One region of the Streptomyces sp. Edi2 genome, then DNA from elsewhere that is predicted to be linked to it. Evidence: riboswitches for the same ligand, from Rfam matches in the RefSeq annotation. Region 1 holds a riboswitch; the other holds the start of a gene.

Region 1 (7,449 bases):
CGAGAAGGCGCTCGGCTACGTCCGCACCCGCTACAGCGTCGGCGACGGCTCCGACCTCGGCCGCATCGGCCGCCAGCAGGAATTCATGAAGGCCCTGGGCGCCAAGGCCCAGTCCAAGCTCACCAGCCCCGGCGAGCTCTACGACTTCCTGAACTCGGCCACCAAGTCCCTGACCACCGACAACGACCTGGCCGGTATCAAGCCGCTCTACGACCTGGCCGCGACCGTCAAGGACATCCCCACCGACCGCCTCACCTTCCTGACCGTCCCCAACTACTACCGCGAGGCCGACGTCCCCACCGACAAGGCCAATGTCGTCTGGCAGTACCCGCAGGCCGGCCGGCTCTTCAGCGACCTGGCGCACGACCGCGAGATCGGTGCCGCCGGAAAACAGAAGCTCGCCGAGGCCGCAAAGAACCCGGTGACCGCCCACGCCGTGCAGGTCCGCGTCCTCAACGGCACCGGCGCACCCGGCCGGGCCGCCTCCGCCGCCGACCAGCTGCGCAAGCTCGGCTTCACGGTCGTCGGCACCGGCAACGCCCCGGCGACGGACAAGACCACCGTCAGCTACCCGGCCGCGCTCAAGACACAGAGCGAGGTGCTGTCCTCCCGCCTCCCCGGCACCAAGGCCACGGAGTCGGCCGGGGCGGCACCGGGCGCGGTGACGCTGACGATCGGGCCGGACTTCCCGGCGGAGATGCCCTGAGATCAGCGCTCGTCGCGCCGGAGATGCCCTGAGATCAGCGTTCGTCGCGCGCGGGATTCAGGCGCGCAGGCGTTCCACCGGCCGGGCCGTGTGCACCTCGATGTCGTGCGCGGCGCGCTGCAGCAGCTGATGGCTGAGGTCCGACATCGCCCGTGACACCGCCAGCTCGTCCCCGATGGCCGGGACGTTCTCGTCGGCGGGGTTACAGCGGGCCTCCCCCTGGCCGACCATCTGCCCGCCCTCCTTGCCCCGCAGCCTGGCTTCGGCCCGGACCTCGTTGTCGGTCTCGCTGATGCTGATCTCGGCGTTCCATGTCTTCGTGCCGGTCACCGGAAGCCTCCTCGTCGGCCCGGGGGCAGCGCAGCCACCGCCCCCACAAAAATCCTCGCACCGGCGTCCGCGGGCCGCACCCGGGGCGGAGCGTCACCGTGAGGCCGGGGACAGCACCGTGGAGCCGGGAGACAGCACCGCCGGGCGGTGAGCCGGCGCACCACGAAGGCGGAGCGGAGAGCCGGCACCACGAAGCCCGCCTGATACCGCAGCATCAGACGGGCCCGGGCAGTGCGGCGGCGCCCCCGCGCCGCGTCCGTCAGTCCTCCCCCTCCAGCTCCCCCTCGGTCTCCAGGAACGCCTGCCGCAGCGCCGCCAGCGTCTCGGCGTCCGGCTTCTCCCACATGCCGCGGGACTCCGCCTCCAGGAGGCGTTCGGCGATGCCGTGCAGGGCCCAGGGGTTGGCTTCCTGGAGGAAGTCGCGGTTCTCGGGGTCGAGGACGTAGGTCTGGGCGAGCTTGTCGTACATCCAGTCGGCGACCACGCCCGTGGTGGCGTCGTAGCCGAACAAGTAGTCCACGGTCGCGGCGAGTTCGAAGGCGCCCTTGTAGCCGTGGCGGCGCATCGCCTCGATCCAGCGGGGGTTGACCACCCGGGCGCGGAAGACCCGGGAGGTCTCCTCGACCAGGGTGCGGGTGCGGACCGTCTCGGGACGGGTGGAGTCACCGATGTATGCCTCGGGGGCCTTGCCCTTGAGCGCCTTGACGGTGGCGACCATGCCGCCGTGGTACTGGAAGTAGTCGTCGGAGTCCGCGATGTCGTGCTCGCGGGTGTCGGTGTTCTTGGCGGCGACCGCGATGCGCTTGTAGGCGGTCTCCATCTCGTCCCGGGCCGGGCGGCCTTCGAGACCGCGGCCGTACGCGTAACCGCCCCAGACGGTGTAGACCTCGGCGAGGTCGGCGTCGGTGCGCCAGTCGCGGGAGTCGATCAGCTGGAGCAGGCCCGCGCCGTACGTCCCCGGGCGGGAGCCGAAGATGCGGGTGGTGGCGCGCCGCTCGTCACCGTGCTCGGCCAGGTCGGCCTGGGCGTGGGCGCGGACGAAGTTGGACTCCGCGGGCTCGTCCAGCCCGGCGACCAGCCGTACGGCGTCGTCTAGCAGGCCGATGACGTGCGGGAACGCATCACGGAAGAAGCCGGAGATGCGCAGGGTGACATCGATGCGGGGACGGCCGAGCTCGGCGAGGCCGACCGGCTCCAGGCCGTTGACCCGGCGCGAGGCGTCGTCCCATACGGGGCGGACCCCCAGCAGGGCCAGGGCCTCGGCCACATCGTCGCCGCTGGTCCGCATCGCGCTGGTGCCCCACAGCGACAGGCCGACCGACTGCGGCCAGTCGCCGTTGTCGTCGCGGTAGCGCTCCAGCAGGGAGTCGGCGAGGGCCTGGCCGGTCTCCCAGGCGAGACGGGAGGGGACGGCCTTGGGGTCGACGGAGTAGAAGTTCCGGCCCGTCGGCAGGACGTTGACCAGGCCGCGCAGCGGGGATCCCGAAGGCCCGGCCGGGACGAAACCGCCGTTGAGGGCGTGCACCGCGTGGTCGATCTCGTCGGTGGTGGCGGCGAGGCGCGGGACGACCTGGCGGGCGGCGAAGTCGAGGATGTCGGCGACCGCGGACGGGTGGCCTTCGGCGACGCCGGGCACCGCCGCCGGGTCCCAGTCCGCGTCCTCCATCGCCTGGACCAGACCGCGGGCGGTCTCCTCGGCCGCGTCGGCGGTCGTCCGGGTGGCCGCCGACTCGTCGAGGCCGAGCGCCTCCCGCAGACCGGGCAGGGCGGAGGTGCCGCCCCAGATCTGGCGGGCGCGGAGGATGGAGAGGACGAGGTTGACGCGTGCCTCACCGGCCGGGGCGCCGCCCAGGACGTGCAGCCCGTCGCGGATCTGGGCGTCCTTGACCTCGCACAGCCAGCCGTCGACGTGCAGCAGGAAGTCGTCGAAGCCGTCGTCGTCGGGGCGGGCCTCCAGGCCCAGGTCGTGGTCGAGCTTGGCGGCCTGGATCAGCGTCCAGATCTGGGCGCGGATCGCGGGCAGCTTGGCCGGGTCCATGGCGGAGATCGCCGCGTACTCGTCGAGCAGCTGCTCCAGGCGCGCGATGTCGCCGTACGACTCGGCGCGGGCCATCGGCGGGACGAGGTGGTCGACGAGGGTGGCGTGGACCCGGCGCTTGGCCTGGGTGCCCTCGCCGGGGTCGTTGACCAGGAACGGGTAGACGAGCGGGAGGTCGCCGAGGGCGGCGTCCGGGCCGCAGGCCGCGGACAGTCCGGCGTTCTTGCCGGGCAGCCACTCCAGGTTGCCGTGCTTGCCCAGGTGGACCATGGCGTCCGCGCCGAACCCGCCGTCGTCGGCCGAGGCCGCGATCCAGCGGTACGCCGCCAAGTAGTGGTGCGAGGGCGGCAGATCGGGGTCGTGGTAGATCGCGATCGGGTTCTCGCCGAAGCCGCGCGGCGGCTGGATGAGGATGAGGAGGTTGCCGCGGAGCAGGGCGGCCAGCACGATGTCGCCGTCGGGGTTGCGGCTCCGGTCGACGAACATCTCGCCGGGCGGCGGCCCCCAGTGCTCCTCGACCGAGTCCCGGAGTTCCTGCGGGAGCGTGGCGTACCAGCGCTTGTAGTCGGCGGCCGGGATGCGGACGGGGTTGCGGGCGAGCTGTTCCTCGGTGAGCCATTCCTGGTCGTGGCCGCCGGCCTCGATGAGGGCGTAGATCAGCTCGTCGCCGTCGCCGGAGGCGAGACCGGGCACCTCTTCGGTGCCGAAGTCGTAGCCGTCCGCCCGCAGGCGGCGCAGCAGGGCCACGGCGCTGGCCGGGGTGTCCAGGCCGACCGCGTTGCCGATCCGGGAGTGCTTGGTCGGGTACGCCGACAGCACCAGGGCCAGGCGCTTGTCCGCGGCCGGGATGTGGCGCAGCCGGGCGTGCCGGACGGCGATCCCGGCGACCCGGGCGGCGCGCTCGGGGTCGGCGACGTACACCGGCAGGCCGTCCTCGTCGACCTCCTTGAAGGAGAACGGGACGGTGATCAGCCGGCCGTCGAACTCGGGGACGGCGATCTGCGAGGCGGCGTCCAGCGGCGACAGGCCCTCGTCGTTCTCCTCCCAGACGCTGCGCGGCCCGGTCAGGCACAGGGCCTGCAGGATCGGTACGTCGAGCGCGGCCAGCGCGCCCGCGTCCCACGACTCGTCGTCGCCCCCGGCGGACGCCTCGGCGGGCTTGCTGCCACCCGCCGCGAGGACCGTGGTGACCAGGGCGTCGGCGGTCCGCAGCTCCTCGATCAGCTCCGGCTCGGGGGCGCGGAGGGAGGCGACGAACAGCGGGCGGGCCCGGCCGCCCGCCGCCTCGATCTGCTCGCACAGGGTCCGTACGAAGCCGGTGTTCCCGCTCATGTGGTGCGCGCGGTAGTAGAGCACGGCGATCAGCGGGCCGGTCTCGTTGCGGGCCTCCCACGGCAGCGGGCCCCAGGACGGGGCGGGCTCCGGCGGCTCGAAGCCGTGGCCGGTCAGCAGCACCGTGTCGGACAGGAAGCGGGCGAGCTGGTCGAGGTTGGCGGGCCCGCCGTGCGCGAGGTAGGCGTGCGCCTCGGCCGCGATGCCGACCGGGACCGTCGACTGCTCCATGAGCTGGGCGTCAGGGGCCTGTTCGCCGGTGAGGACGACGACCGGCCGGTGCTGGTCCTCGGCGAGCAGCACCTCCAGGCCCTCCTCCCAGGCGCGGATGCCGCCGAGGAGGCGCACGACGACGAGGTCACAGCCCTCCAGCAGGGCGGGCAGCTCGGCGACGTCGAGACGGGCGGGGTTGGCGAGCCGGTACGGCACGGGGCCCGTGGCCGCGCGGGCACTGAGCAGGTCGGTGTCGGAGGTCGACAGCAGCAGAAGCATGCGAGCGCAGGCCTTCCTCGGGGTGTCCGCGCCCCGGGTGGTCGTAAGGACGGCGGGAGTTCCTGGCTCGCCCGGCAGCTGCCGGGTTCACAGTGGCGGGACCGCGCCGGATTCTCACCGGGCTTCCTCCCCGGGGCCGCAGCCCCTGCGCCGTCGCTGGCGTCCGGCGGGTCAGCCGACCCACCGACCTGAATGGTAAAGGCTGTGGCCGTGCCAGGTAAGCGGGCCTGGGAACGGGCTGCGGCGGGACCAAGGCGCGGGCCCGCTGCGGGACGGGGGACGGGCGTGCGGCGGACGGGGCGACGGGCAGGCGACGGACCGGCGGACGGGCACACGGAGGGACGGCGGACTGGCACACGGCGGGCCGGGGGGACGGGCACGCGCGGGCACGGGGACGGGCACGCGGCGGACCGGCCGACGGGCAGGCAGCAGGCCGGGTGCCCGGCCGGATCCGGGCCGGATCGGCGCCCACCCTCGTGGGTATGCTCGCCGCCATGCCGCCCTCCCCCTCGACACGGTCCCAGGCCGCCGCACCGCCGCTGCGCGACCGCGGTGACGCCTGCCCGGGAGCGCTGCGACTGCACCAGGCCGCCGACGGTCACCTCGCCCGCATCCGGCTGCCCGCCGGAGATTTGACGGTGCGTCAGGCAACTGCCCTGGCCGACGCCGCTGACTCACTCGGTGACGGTCATCTCTCCCTCACCTCCCGCGGCAACGCCGAGCTCCGCGGCCTTGCGGAGGACTGCGGCGGCCGCCTCGCCGCGCTGCTGCGCGACGCCGGTCTGCTGCCCTCCGAACGCCATGAACGCATCCGCAACATCCTCGCCTCGCCGCTGGCCGGACTGGACCGGCACACCCCTTCCGACGTGCGACGGTGGGCCCGTGAGCTGGACACGCTGCTCTGCGCGAGCGAGCCCGCGACCGCCCTCTCGGGCCGTTTCCTGTTCGTTCTGGACGACGGACGGGGCGATGTGGCGGCGCTCGGCGGGGATGTGAGCTTGCTCGCAGAACCGGACGGGAACGGCACCGGCCCGACGGCCGGCGCCCTGCTGCGGATCGGCGACGATCCGGCGGCGCTGCGGATCGCCGGCCCGGACGCACCGCGCGCCGCGCTCGCCGCCGCCGAGGCCTTCCTGACCGCCGCCGCGGCGAGCGGCAGCGGCGCCTGGCGGGTCCGCGAACTCCCGGACGGGCACGCGCTGCGGGCCCGGGACGTCGCCGAGGCCCTGCGGTCGGCGGGCATCGAGGCCGCGTACATGGCGGAAGCGCCCGCATCCGCCACCCGCACCTCCCCGCCGTACGCTCCGGCGAACGACCTGCCGTCCTTTGCCCCGCCGTACGCGGACTCCGCCGCCCCCGGCATCGTCGAAGGCGCCGACGGCAACCGGGCGCTCTCCGTCCTGGCGCCGCTGGGCCGGCTGTCGGTGGCGCAGTGGCGGCTGCTGACCGCGATCGCCGACGGCGACGGCTCCGGCGCACTGCGCCTCACCCCATGGCGCGGCATCGTTCTGCCCGGACTGCCGGCCGCCGCGGCACCCCGCCGCCTGGCGGAGCTCACCGCCGCCGGTCTGACCACCGACCCGGCCTCCCCCTGGCACCGCCTCGGCGCCTGTACGGGCCGCCCCGGCTGCGCCAAGTCCCGTACCGACGTACGCGCCGACGCCACGGCCGCCGTCGCCGCCGGCACGACCGTCCCGGACGAAGCGCCCACCGGCTCCCCGCCCTCGGGCGTCCCCGTCTACTGGTCCGGCTGCGAACGCCGCTGCGGTCACCCGCACGGCACCTGGGTCGACGTACTGGCCACGGCGGAGGGCTACCGGGTAGCACTGGTGGAGCCGGATGCCGCCGCACCGACCGCCGTACCGACAGCCACACGGACCGCGACGTCCCCGCCCCCGGCCCCATGAGTCACCCCGAAGCCCCGCACCACCCAAAAGCCCCGCAGAACCCCGAAGCCCTGCAGCACCCCAAATCCCCTGCTCCACCCCGAAGTCCCGTGAACTGCCCCGAAGCCGTATGAACTGCCCGAGCCCTCCCGCACCCGACACCCCCGAGGCCAGAGTGACCGCGTTCGACTACGAGAAGGACGGGGCGACGATCTACCGCCAGTCCTTCGCCACCATCCGCGCCGAGGCGGACCTCGCCGGCCTGCCCGCCGACGTCAGCCAGGTCACGGTCCGCATGATCCACGCCTGCGGCATGGTCGACCTGGTACGCGATCTGGCCTTCACCCCCGAGGTGGTGGCCCGTGGCCGCGCGGCACTGCGCGCCGGTGCGCCGATCCTCTGCGACGCCAATATGGTCGCCAGCGGCGTCACCCGTAAGCGGCTGCCGGCGAACAACGACGTGCTGTGCACGCTCACCGACCCCGCGGTCCCCGAGCTGGCCGCCCGTACGGGGACCACCCGCAGCGCCGCGGCCCTGGAACTGTGGCGGGACCGGATGGAAGGCGCCGTGGTCGCGTTCGGCAACGCCCCCACCGCCCTCTTCCGGTTCCTCGAAATGATCGAGGAAGGCGCGCCCCGCCCGGCCGCCGTCATCGGCATACCCG
Region 2 (7,449 bases), 4.0 Mb from region 1:
CGGCAGCGTTTCGCGCAGCGCGGGCTCGTCGACCTGGATGACCGAAGTGCCCGCGGTCTCCAGGTCGTTGACCTCCTCGCGCAGGGCGAGGGCGACCTGGCGGGCGGTGTCCCCGAGCGGCTGGTCGTCGCGGACGAAGGACCAGGCGAGCATGGTGACGGGGCCGGTGAGCATGCCCTTGACCGGGCGGTCGGTCTGCGACTGTGCGTAGGACGTCCAGGGGACCGTCATCGGCTCGGGCCGGGAGATGTCACCGGCCAGGACGGGCGGCCGGACGTAGCGGGTGCCGTACGACTGGACCCACCCGTGCTGGGTGGCGAGGTAGCCGGTGAGCTGCTCGGCGAAGTACTGGACCATGTCGTTGCGCTCGGGCTCGCCGTGCACGAGGACATCGATTCCGGCCTTCTCCTGGAAGGAGAGGACCTCGCGGATCTCGTCCTTGATGCGCTCCTCGTACCCTGCGGTGTCGAGGCGTCCGGCACGCAGGTCGGCGCGGGCGGTGCGCAGCTCGGCGGTCTGCGGGAACGAGCCGATGGTGGTGGTCGGCAGCAGCGGGAGCCCGAGGTGGGCACGCTGGGCGATGGCCCGGTGGGCGTACGGCGCGGAGCGGCGGCCGTCGGCGTCGGTGACGGCCGCGGCCCGGGCGCGCACCGCCGGATCGTGGGTGATCGCGGAGTTCGCCCGGGAGGCCAGGTCGGCGCGGTTCGCGGCGAGTTCGGCGGCGATGGTGTCCGTGCCCTGTGACAGGCCACGTGCCAGCGTCACCAGCTCGGCGGTCTTCTGCTTGGCGAAGGCCAGCCAGCGGGCGATCTGCGGGTCGATGTCGCGCTCGGCGGCGGCGTCGAGCGGCACGTGCAGGAGCGAGCAGGAGGCGGCCACGTCGACCCGGTCGGCGAGGCCGAGCAGGGTGCCGAGGGTGGTCAGCGACTTTTCCAGGTCGTTGATCCAGATGTTGCGGCCGTTGACCACGCCCGCCACCAGACGCTTGCCGGGCAGCCCGCCGACGGCCGCCAGCGCGTCGAGGTTGGCCGCGGCCGCGTCGGTGAAGTCGAGCGCCAGACCGTCCACCGGAGCCTTGGCCAGGACGGGCAGGGCGTCGCCGAGCCGGTCGAAGTACGACGCGACCAGGAGCTTCGGTCGGTCGGTGAGGGCGCCCAGCTCGCGGTAGGCGCGGGCGGCGGCGTTCAGCTCGGCCGGGGTGCGGTCCTGGACGAGGGCGGGCTCGTCGAGCTGTACCCACTCGGCCCCGGCGGCGCGCAGGTCGGCCAGGACCTCGGCGTAGACGGGCAGCAGCCGGTCGAGGAGAGTCAGTGGCTCGAAGTCGGCGGCCACGCCGGGAGCGGGCTTGGACAGCAGGAGGTAGGTGACCGGCCCGACGAGGACCGGCCGGGCGGTGAGACCGAGGGCGAGGGCTTCCTTGAGCTCGGCGACCTGCTTGCCGGAGTCGGCGGAGAAGACGGTGTCCGGGCCCAACTCGGGCACCAGGTAGTGGTAGTTGGTGTCGAACCACTTGGTCATTTCCAGCGGTGCGACGTCCTGCGTGCCGCGCGCCATCGCGAAGTAGCCGTCGAGGGCGTCGGCCGCGACGGCGTCGCGGTGGCGGTCCGGGACAGCACCGACCATGACACTGGTGTCCAGCACATGGTCGTAGTACGAGAAGTCACCGGTGGGCACCTCGTGGACGCCGGCGTCGGCCAGTTGCTGCCAGTTCGAACGGCGCAGGCCCTGCGCGGTCTCCCGCAAGGTGTCCGCGGTGACGCGGCCCTTCCAGTAGCCCTCGATGGCCTTCTTCAGTTCCCGGTGCTGTCCCTGGCGGGGGTAGCCGTACACGGTGGCCCGTGCTGCCGCGGCTGGGGGCTTCGCTGTCACGGAACTCTCCTTCGCGGATATGTCTCCTGGATGTCCCGGCGACGGAACGAGGGACGCGAAGGGATGACGAACCGGACGGAACCACGGTGCGCTCAACGACGCACGTGTCCGCTGGTATGTACTCCCCCAGACTACGTCCGGGGGTGCCCCCAACCCGCCCTCGAGGTCACCGGGATAGCCGTCACACGCATGGGCGTGCACGGACAACGGGCAGGTCTTCGGACTCGCGGGCGCGCCTGCCGGAGTGTCTTCCGGCGGGCACCTACTGGCCGTCGCTTCCCGGATCCGCGGCTCGGATCCAGTGCGTATGACGGCGGTCGTTCCCACTCACCGCTGCGGGGCAGTCCCGGATTCTCACCGGGTTCCCTCTTACGACGCTCCCGTCTGGCGGACGGGGCGAACCAGTTGCCCGGCCAGCGTAGGACGTGGTGCCCGTATCGGACACCTCTGTTCACATGCCGGACCGTGAGATGAGACACCGGCGGGACGGGGTTCATACGCGACGGGGCGCGGAACGGCCTCAGTCGTCCGTTCCGCGCCCTGTACCGCACACCCGCCGGGCCCCTCAGCCCGGCGGCGATCCAGGGACCCTCAGCCCTGGTCGTAGGTGTGGAACCCGCGGCCGGTCTTGCGGCCGAGCAGCCTCGCTTCCACCATGCGCTGGAGCAGCGGTGGCGGTGCGTAGAGGGGTTCCTTGAACTCGTCGTACAGGGACCGGGCGATGGCGGCCACCGTGTCCAGGCCGATTTAGGTCGGCGAGTTGGAGAAGACCCATGGGGTGGGCGCAGCCCAGTTCCATGCCTGCGTCCACGTCGGCGGCGGTGGCCTGGGCCTACCTGCTGCGGTTCAGAACAGCTCCGACTGCCTATCCGAGCTGTTCCTCCTCATATCGAAGCACCCCGTCGACATGTCCGACCAGGCACCGTTCCAGCTCAGTCACCGTGCCGCTTCGGACTTCCACCAGGGGCAGCTCAATCAGGCCCCTTGGAATCGATCACCCAGGGAACCGGGAGGCGCTCTACCGGCGGATCGCCGAGATCAGTGCGCCGGGCCGCTCCTCGCGCTGCGGCGGGGTGCTGACCGGACGGCCGTACGCGGCAGCGCGCTCGCGCAGGGTGTGGCTGTCGGCCTCCCAGCCGTGGCCGGCCAGCCAGCCCACCGGGTCGTCGGGCATCTCCGAGACCCACATGGACGCCGCCGATCCCGGCGCGGCGTCCGCGCCGAAGCGCTCGATCACGCCGCGCGAGCCCAACGTCAGCCCCATCCGACTGCCTGCCGCGGACTGCGCGCTGATCCGGGCCAGCAGCAGTTCCACCGCGTCCTCGGGCAGATAGATCAGTAGTCCTTCGGCTATCCACACGGTCGGCTCCGCCGGGTCGTGCCCTGCGGCGGCCAGCGCGCCTGGCCAGTCCTCACGCAGATCCACCGCGACGGTGATCCGCTCGCAGCGTGCGACGGCCCGCTCCTGGCGCAGCACCGAAGCCTTGAAGTCCAGTGGCGCGGCGGTGTCGACCTCGAACATCCGGGTGCCCTCGGGCCAGTCGATCCGGAAGGCCCGGCTGTCCATGCCGGCGCCGAGCAGCACGACCTGCCGGACCCCGGACGCGGAAGCCTGCCGCAACAGGTCGTCGAGGAACTTCGTCCTGATGACGATGGAGAACGACACGGCCAGTCGGCGGCGTTGCGCGGCCTCGTCATCGGGCAGCGGCGGCGAGGAGGGCCACAGGCCGCCGGCGGTGGCGAAGGCCTGTGCCAGTGGGTCGCGGAACAGCGCGTTCTCCCGCTCGGTCTCCAGCGCCCGCACCCTGGCCACCCCCACCGCCGTGGCCCACACTCCCGACGGCTGCACCCGCTCCTGCTCATCAGTCACCGCGCCAGCCTAGATGACCGATTCCAAGGGGCCTGACGAGGGGAGCCAGGTTCATGGCTGGGCGGCCAGTTGATCATGACGGGACTGCCGCCGGGTGCGGCGAGCTGCGTGACGTGGTGCACGGCTTACGGCTTGTGGGCGACGCCACCGGCGATACACCGCTGGGCTGCGCTCAGTGGCTTGAGTTGCGGGCCGTCCGGCCACCAGACGGCGCACCGCACCACATCGTGATGTCGCCGCTGCTGATGCTGTTACGGGTCGAACTGCCCCTGGTCGTCCCGCTGATCCAGGCGGGCGTACGGACCGCGCTCGTGCTGCACGTCGGCACCGCGACGCCGGCCACCTTCTGCGTCGGAGGAGGACTCGGGGACCTGGTCTCCTCCGGCATGACCAACCAGCGCATGCCGGTGCTGGTGCTCGGCTCCGTACTGACGGTTGCCATGGCGCTTATCATGGACTGGCTGGGGACGCTCGTCGAGTTGCTGCTACGCCCACACGGCCTGGAGGTGGACTGATGCGCCTGACCTCGGTACGGACGGCCGTCGCGGGCGCGGGCGCCCTGCTGCTCGCTGCCGCAGGGCTGAGCGGCTGCGGACTGACCAGCGGCAGCCCGCTGGCCGACTCGGTGCAGCCCGGCTCCATCGGGAAGGGGCGACCTCTGAAGGACGCCCAACTGGTCGTGACCTCAAAGGAGTTCACCGAGCAGATCATCCTGGGCCAGATCATGGGACTGGTCTTCAAAGCGGCCGGCGCGGAAGTCCTGGACCGGACGGGCATCCAGGGCTCGATCGGTGCCCGTGAGGCGGTCAAGTCCGGTGCGGCGGACGGGATGTACGAGTACACCGGCACGGCCTGGATCACCTACCTCGGTCACACCAAGCGGGTCGTCGACCCGTACGAGCAGTGGGAGGCCGTACGCGAGGAGGACCGCCGAGGCGGCATCACCTGGCTGCCCGCCGCCCCGCTCAACAACACCTACGCGCTGGTTGCGAACCAGGCGAATGCGCAGAAGTACCGGCTGCGCACACTCTCCGACGTGGCACGTCTGACGAAGAAAGACCCGGGCGCGGCGACGATCTGCGGCGGCAGCGAGTTCTCGGTGCGCGAGGACGGGCTGCCGGGCGTGGCGAAGACCTACGGATTCGCCCTCCGGCGCGGGAACTTCAAAAAGATGGACGACGGCGTCGTCTACACCCAGGTAGCCGAGGGCGCGGCCTGCGCCCTCGGCGTGGCGGCCACCACCGACGGCCGCATTCCCGAACTCAAGCTGAAGGTGCTGGAGGACGACCGGCACTTCTTCCCCAACTACAACGCGGCACCCGAGATGAACAGCGCCACCATGAGGAAGTACCCCGTCATCGCCGGCCTCCTCGCCCCGATCACCAAGCGGCTGACGGGGGCGGAGGCCCAGCGGCTGAACGCGCGGGTGGACGTGGACGGGGAGGACCCGCACGAGGTGGCGAAGGACTGGCTGGTGCGGGAGGGCTTCATCCGGGAAGGCTGACAGACGGATTCGCATCCTGAAGGGCTGTCCCGTCAGGGGCTCCACCTGGGGATCGAAGTCCAGCAGCATCGCGTGGTGATGGGGTGCAGCCGCAGCGGACGTCGGAACCCGGCTCAGCCGCCCGGTCAACCGCTGCCCGAGACGCAGGCCGTGCCGGATGCGGTCCCACTCCTCGCCGCTCACCACGGGGCGCATCCTCGCAGCCGGGACGAGCCGGGGTGCTGTGTGCGGCGGGGGAGGCGTTCGGTGCGGCTCCCCGCTCGTGGATTCAGGACGAGAGCATGTCCATCATGACAGGCCAGCGCCGTTTTACGGAGGACGGAACGCACAGTCCGCGAGGCTTGTCCGGCCCGTTCCCCGCCCCTCAGAATCTCCTTCGTGCGTCATCCGGAGACAGGGGGAATGGTGACGATCGATCACGACACGGTGCTTCGGGCCCGCGTGCTGCTGTTGAGGTCTGGCCGGCCGAGTCGGGCCGAACTGGTCAGCGCGTACCGGGTTCTGGCTGAGGTGAGTCCGAAGGCGTACGTGCCGAAGTTGGTCGACGCCCTGCTCTTGCTGCGCTGCGAGAGCCGGGATCCGAAGGTGGACGTCGCGCTGGCCGCCGAGGCTTCCCGGGCCGCTCGCAGGATAGAGGTCGGCGCGCCGAACCGGGCGGAGCGGTTGCGCCGGGCCTTGGACGCCTACCAGGCGTCCTTGTTCGCCCTCGGGCGCAGGGCGGAAGGACGGGCGATCTGTGAGGAGCTGGCCGAGGCCGGCCGAAGCGAGCCCCTGGCGAACGTTCTGGCCGAGGAGGGGCGCTTCAGGGAGGCCGCGGAGCTCGACGAAGAGGCCGCCCGGAACGGGATCCCGGGTCACCCCTTCTGGAACATGGTGCGGTGGGCGGCGAACCTGGAGGGCGCCGGGCTGCACGACGCCGCATCGACCGTCTTCCGCGAGCTCCTTGAGAAGACCCGGCGCAAGGCAGCCGAACAGCGCATCGCTCTGGCGATACTCACCTGGGAGTTGGTTCACTTCTCCCGGATGCGGGACACCGTCGGGGATGGGGCGAGTGCTGCGGCCGCCCGGCGAGAGGCCCTGAGTGTCCTGGAGGAGCTCGCGAGCACGGGCGAGCCGAAGAACTGGAGTTGCATCCTCGGGTGGTGGAGGACGCTCTTCGTTCTGTCGGGGCGGGCAGCCGAACCCGCCGCGAGCCCCGAGTGCCCGATGCCGCCGTTCGGCACGGAGTTCGGATGGTCGCGCGACGTGCGGGACGGTTTTCTCGGCATGCTGCCGGGCCTCGAAGCGGAGGCGGCGAGACTGCGCGAGGCCGACCGGCTGCCCGAGCTGGTCGACGTCCAACGCAGAATCGGCATCCGCGCGGCCGTCCGCGAGGGCGACCACCCCTACCTGTTCGAGGAGCGGTTCACGCCATACTTCGACGAGGGCGTGACGCTCGCCCGCCGCCTGCCCCATAACCCCGCACGCCTCGCCCGCGCCCTCACCGACCGGTCGATGTTCCTCGTCGCGGCACGATCCTTCGAACTCGCGCATGCCGACTTCGCCGAAGCGGTCGCCCTTCTCCACGATCGCTGATCGCGCCGCCCGAGTGCCCCGAGAACACTGGGACTGCCCCGGCTCGTGTGCGGCAGGACAGCGGGAGGTACCCGCTTGGGGCCGGACTCGAAGTTCACGAGAACGGGCACTGGCCGAGGTGATGTGGCCGAATGAGCTACGTGCCGCAGAGACAGGCCATTGTGCAACCTTGAACGACTGCTCTACGACGCGGCGCTTCAGCTGTAGGGGGCGACCGGCCGAGACTGCGGAAGCTTCCGACCGATCTGCGGCGCTCGGCTCCCTGAGATGTCCAGGTGTGCAGGTCAGAGCTTGCCGTACGTAATCGGCGCGCCGGGAAACGCGCTTGTCCACCAAGACCGGCCCTGGCGCGTAACGGCAAAGCCCTCGTAGCCGTCGAGGTCTTCCAGCCAGTTTCTTGCCTTCGTGCCCATGGCGAATGCTGCCGTTGCGTAGGCATCGGTCAGGGTCAATCGTCGGCCGACCACCGTGAGGGAGCCGGGGCCGTCGGCGGGGGCGCCGGTGTGCGGGTCGAGGATGTGGGGGCCGCGTTCGGCGGTGCCCGAGGTGGCGATGGCCAGATCGCGGCCGGTGACGACGGTGCACAGCTCTCCTGGGCGCAGGGGGTGGGCGATGCCGATGCGCCGGGGGA

What was found. A riboswitch is a leader RNA that binds a small molecule or an ion and turns the genes downstream of it on or off. The one in region 1 is predicted to bind cobalamin.
Region 2: linked by a shared signal. The riboswitch ahead of metE (5-methyltetrahydropteroyltriglutamate--homocysteine S-methyltransferase) and the one ahead of cobN (cobaltochelatase subunit CobN) in region 1 are both predicted to bind cobalamin.

Annotation. Positions count from the first base shown of each region.
Region 1 covers NZ_JBEJGX010000003.1:4,398,011-4,405,459, forward strand. The annotation lists gene ABR737_RS22765 (LCP family protein) at 1-706, shown strand, start outside; gene ABR737_RS22770 (DUF1876 domain-containing protein) at 764-1,036, opposite strand; gene cobN (cobaltochelatase subunit CobN) at 1,296-4,898, opposite strand; cobalamin riboswitch at 4,936-5,098, opposite strand; gene cobG (precorrin-3B synthase) at 5,381-6,805, shown strand; gene ABR737_RS22785 (precorrin-8X methylmutase) at 6,915-7,449, shown strand, end outside.
Region 2 covers NZ_JBEJGX010000003.1:438,653-446,101, reverse strand. The annotation lists gene metE (5-methyltetrahydropteroyltriglutamate--homocysteine S-methyltransferase) at 1-1,869, opposite strand, end outside; cobalamin riboswitch at 2,062-2,290, opposite strand; partial or broken gene ABR737_RS05465 (3-hydroxyacyl-CoA dehydrogenase family protein) at 2,461-2,695, opposite strand; gene ABR737_RS05460 (class I SAM-dependent methyltransferase) at 2,888-3,739, opposite strand; partial or broken gene ABR737_RS05455 (ABC transporter permease family protein) at 3,952-4,254, shown strand; gene ABR737_RS05450 (glycine betaine ABC transporter substrate-binding protein) at 4,254-5,243, shown strand; gene ABR737_RS05445 (hypothetical protein) at 5,646-6,818, shown strand; gene ABR737_RS05440 (FAD:protein FMN transferase) at 7,103-7,449, opposite strand, start outside.